DNA from 2 places in the Pseudomonas sediminis genome. Region 2 is predicted to be linked to the other one. Evidence: riboswitches for the same ligand, from Rfam matches in the RefSeq annotation. Region 2 holds a riboswitch; the other holds the start of a gene.
What was found. A riboswitch is a leader RNA that binds a small molecule or an ion and turns the genes downstream of it on or off. The one in region 2 is predicted to bind cobalamin.
Positions count from the first base shown of each region.

Region 1: linked by a shared signal. The riboswitch ahead of cobG (precorrin-3B synthase) and the one ahead of AAEQ75_RS04480 (energy-coupling factor ABC transporter permease) in region 2 are both predicted to bind cobalamin.

Region 1 covers NZ_CP154631.1:1,715,414-1,717,607, forward strand. Annotated here, with positions in the region: gene cbiE (precorrin-6y C5,15-methyltransferase (decarboxylating) subunit CbiE) at 1-505, opposite strand, end outside; cobalamin riboswitch at 686-1,010, shown strand; gene cobG (precorrin-3B synthase) at 1,104-2,194, shown strand, end outside.
Region 2 covers NZ_CP154631.1:934,205-936,398, forward strand. Annotated here, with positions in the region: gene AAEQ75_RS04475 (hypothetical protein) at 1-318, shown strand, start outside; gene AAEQ75_RS04480 (energy-coupling factor ABC transporter permease) at 328-1,008, opposite strand; cobalamin riboswitch at 1,061-1,263, opposite strand; gene AAEQ75_RS04485 (PaaI family thioesterase) at 1,316-1,747, opposite strand; gene AAEQ75_RS04490 (acyl-CoA dehydrogenase family protein) at 1,760-2,194, opposite strand, start outside.

The sequences.
Region 1 (2,194 bases), 780 kb from region 2:
GGCAGCTGGCGCCGAAACCACGTGCGCACAAGGCTTCGGCGACCTGCGCAGGGGTGTCACCATCGGCGCTCAACACCAGCAGGCGCGTACCGGGATATAGCCGGGCATTGAGCGTGGCCAGCGGCCGGCCGACCAGGGAGACCACCTCAGCCTCCTGCAACGGCCAGCCCAGGCGCGCCGCCGCCAGCGACACCGAGGACGGCGCCGGCAATACCTGCAACTCGTCGGCCGGCACCTGGCGTGCCAAGCTGGCGCCGACGCCGTAGAACATCGGGTCGCCACTGGCCAGCACACACACCGCCTCGCCACGCTTCGCCAGCAGCGGTTGCAGGTCGAAGGGGCTCGGCCAGGTTTCCCGCTCGCCCGTGATACACGGTGGCAACAGCGCCAGCTGGCGCGGTGCACCGACAATACGCGTGGCCGCCAACAGTGCGCGGCGCGCGGCCTTGCCCAGGCCGGGATAGCCGTCTTCGCCGATGCCGACCAGGGTCAACCAGGGTTTCATCCAATGTCCTCGCACAGGCCCGACGGACCGCCTGTCCGCGCTCGGGGCAAAGCGGGCATAATAGCGCCTTCGTCGGTGCCCTTGAGTCGATACGACTCAGTAAAGGGCCTAAGGAAACTCTGAAATAGTCGTCATTCCCGCGCAGGCGGGAATCCAGAATCTCAGTACCATCTGGGCTCCCGCCTTCGCGGGAGTGACGGTAAATGGCCATTTCAGAGTTTCCCCAAGAGGGAACACGGTAAAACCGTGGCTGCCCCCGCAACTGTAAACAGCGAGTCCAACGCAATCGGCCACTGGAAACAGGCCGCTGAAAAACGTAAGCGAGGCAGGCAAGACAAGGCAAAAACGACCGAAAAAGCGCAGTTTACATGTTGTAAATGAGCATTTTGAGGCCGTTTTTAACGCCGTATTGCCAACGCAGATAGTTTTTCAACGGCCTGTACCGGGAAGGCGCAGCGGATCAAGACCTGTCAGCCAGGAGACCTGCCGACGAACGCTGGTCGCGAGTGCCAACATCGGGCGGGGTGTACCGATGCCATGGAGTCCCCTATGGGATTTCGCTGGTTCGGTCGCCGCGTCGTTATCCACAGGTGACCGCTTGCCCACATCCGTCCGCCCTTCCGCCTGCCCCGGCCTGCTGCGCATCGTGCCTGCGCTGGACGGTGGCATCTGCCGCATCAAGCTGCCCGGCGGCGTGCTGCTCGGCACCCAGGCGCGGGCGATTGCCGAGGCAGCGCGGCAGCATGCCAGTGGCGTGCTGGAGCTGACCAACCGCAGCAACCTGCAGATTCGCGGCGTGCTGCCCGGTCAGGAAGCGCCGCTGATCGATGCCCTGCTCGCCGCTGGACTCGGCCCCCGGGTGGCCGCCGCCGATGACGTGCGCAACCTGATGCTCAGCCCCGCCGCCGGCCTCGACCCGCAGGCGCGGATGGACGTGCGTCCGCTGGCCAACCAATTGCTCGACCTGCTGCAGGACACCCCGGCGCTGCATGCCCTGTCACCCAAGTTCGCCCTGCAACTGGACGGCGGCGAAGCCCTGGCCATGCGCGAACACCCCCACGACCTGTGGCTGACCGCCGAGGACGACCAGCACCTGCTGCTGGGCCTGGCCGGCTGCCCCTTTGAGGCGCCTCTGGCGCGCATCGAGGCGACCCAGGCAGTCGAGCTGGTACGCCAGCTCCTGCTGCTGTTCCTCGAACTGGCGACTCCCGAGCAATCTCGCATGCGCCAGTTGCTGCAACAGATCCCAGTCGACGAACTGCTGCAACGTCTGCAGACGCGCCTGCATTTTCCCTTGCAACCGGTGCCGGTCAATTGGCAGCCCAGCGCGACGCTCATGCGCCCACCGGCAGGTATTTATCCACAAGCACAGAGAAGCCTGTGCATGGTCGCAGCCGGCGCTCAGTTGGGCCGTCTGCATGCAGAGCAACTCCTCGCCCTCGCCGATCTGAGCGAGCGGCATGGCGACGGCGAGCTGCGCCTAACCCCCTGGCAAGGCGTGCTGCTAGGCAATGTGGCGGAGCAAAAGGCCGACAAATTGCTGGTCGCGCTGGGTGAACTGGGCCTGTTGAACCATGCCGACGAGCCACTGCTTGGTCTGGTCGCCTGCACCGGCTCGGCGGCCTGCGCGCGCGGCCTGGCCGATAGCAAACACCACGCCCTGCACCTGGCAGAGTTGCTGCACGAAAG
Region 2 (2,194 bases):
GGCACCTGGGTACACGAAAAGATCATCAACAGCGGCGGTGCCAACTTCGCTTCGTTCAACACCCTGATGACCCTTCAACTGAATGCCGACGGTAGCGTCACCCAGTGGAGTCGCTCGGTCGGCGGCGGCAGCGACTGGAGCTACGACAGCCCCGGCGAGATGCAGTACAGCGGCCAATGGCGCAGCCAAGGCGGCATGCTGATGGTGCGCCTGGCAGGCGCCGCCGATTATCAACCCGCCGCCTACTACCGCTTCAGCGACCAGTACCTGGTCACCGAGAGCAATACCGGCAAGATGATCTGGCAGCGCCGCCGCTAAGCGACTGGGTCAGGCCGTCTGGTGCAAACGCACGTTGAACAGCGGCCCCTGGCTGAAGCGCGACAGCGCCTTGGCACCAGCCAGCACACCCAGGTCGATCAGCGGTTCGACCAAGATCACGCTCATGTAGGCCAGACCGAAACTGCCCACGGCCGCCAGGTTCTCGCTGGAGAAGCCGTGACCGTAGAAGGCCCAGAACGCAACCCAGGCGACGATGCCGCCCTGATAGGCAGTCGACAGCGCCAGCGCCTGCTTGTAGGAAAGATCGACGTAGGCGGTGCCGGGCGCAACGATGCGCTTGGCCAGCAAGCTGATGCCCCACAACGGGATCAACAGCGTGGTGACGTTCATGCCGTACTGCGGCAGGTCGAACTGAGCGAATAGCAGCCCCTGCAGCAGCAAACCAGCCGCCAGACCGATGGCTGCTGCACCGGCACCGAACAGCAACAACAGGGTCGAACCGAGGATCAGATGCACCTCGGAAACACCCACCGGGTGATGCGGGAATACTTCGAAGAAGCAGAACACCAGGGCGGTGGTCAGCAGGCTGCGCAGCGCCAGGGCGGCGGCACCGCCGTTGCTGCGGACGCTGTCCAGGGCGAGTTTGGCGGTCAGGCCGAAAGCGGTGACGGCCGTTGCGTAGCTGAGCAGGATCTTGGCGCCTTCGACGACACCGGGTTCGATATGCATGCGAGTTCCTTTGCCGCGCCCACCGCGCGACGATTCGGATAGAGGGTGGGCGGAACGCCCGTTGTCGATGGCAGGTCTCCTGGCTCACGGCTTGGCACTCCGCCCGCCTTCCCGACCGAAGTCAGTGGCATGAGGGCATCGTTCGCCGCTTACAGTTGCGGGGGCAGCCAGGGCATTGGCGAGATTCGCCGCACCCTGTTCCCTTTTCATCCGCGTCACGTACGTGCACGCAGAACCATCAGCGGCAAGATTACTCGCCTGCCCGGCTAAAAAACAGCGTGCCAGACAATCCGCTCTCAGCCCTCGTTCAGACCGGCAACGTCACCACCGCCATGGTCACCGAAGCCTTGCTATACAGGCGTTTCTGGCCGTTTTCCTCGCTGAACACCTCGGCCTCGACCACCGTGGCCTGGCGCCCGGCCTTGAGCACATCGGCGCGGCAGAACAGGCGTGCACTGCGCGCCGGACGCAGCAGGTTGACCTTGAGCTCCAGGGTCAGCACCGTCTGCCCCTCGGCCACCAGCGTCGCGGCGGCAGCACCGGCCGCATGATCGGCCAGAGTGGTCTGTACACCAGCGTGGATGAAACCGTTCTGCTGCAGGTGGCGTGGCAGGATGTTCAGCTCCGCCTCGACCCAACCTGGGCCGCAGTCGGTAGCTCGAATGCCCAGGTCGTTGATGAAGTTGGCATCGGCGAAGCCTCGCTCGACCAACTCGCGATAACGCGGATGTGCTTGCATGCGGGCCTCCGGTCAGGCCAGGTGCGGCGTGCTACGCGCCAGCAACGCCTCGACATCGACACCTCGCGGCAGAGTGCCATAGACCCGGCCACGGCCTTCCAGCCGGCTGGCGATAAAGGCATCGGAGACGGTGGCGTTGCCCGCCTCCAGCAGCAGCTTGGCCTGCAGCGCCACGGCCATGTCTTCGGTGAGCTGGCGCGCGCGGTACTGGATATCGGCGGTATCGGCAAAATCGGCTTTCAGACGCTGAATATGTGCCTTCAGACGGGCATCGCCATGGCCATCGCCCAGCTCGGCGAACAACGCATCGAGTACGCCGGGCTCCTTGGACAATGCGCGCAGCACGTCCAGGCATTGCACGTTGCCGGAGCCTTCCCAGATCGAGTTGACCGGCGCTTCGCGGTACAGACGCGGCAGGATGGTTTCCTCGACGTAACCGGCGCCCCC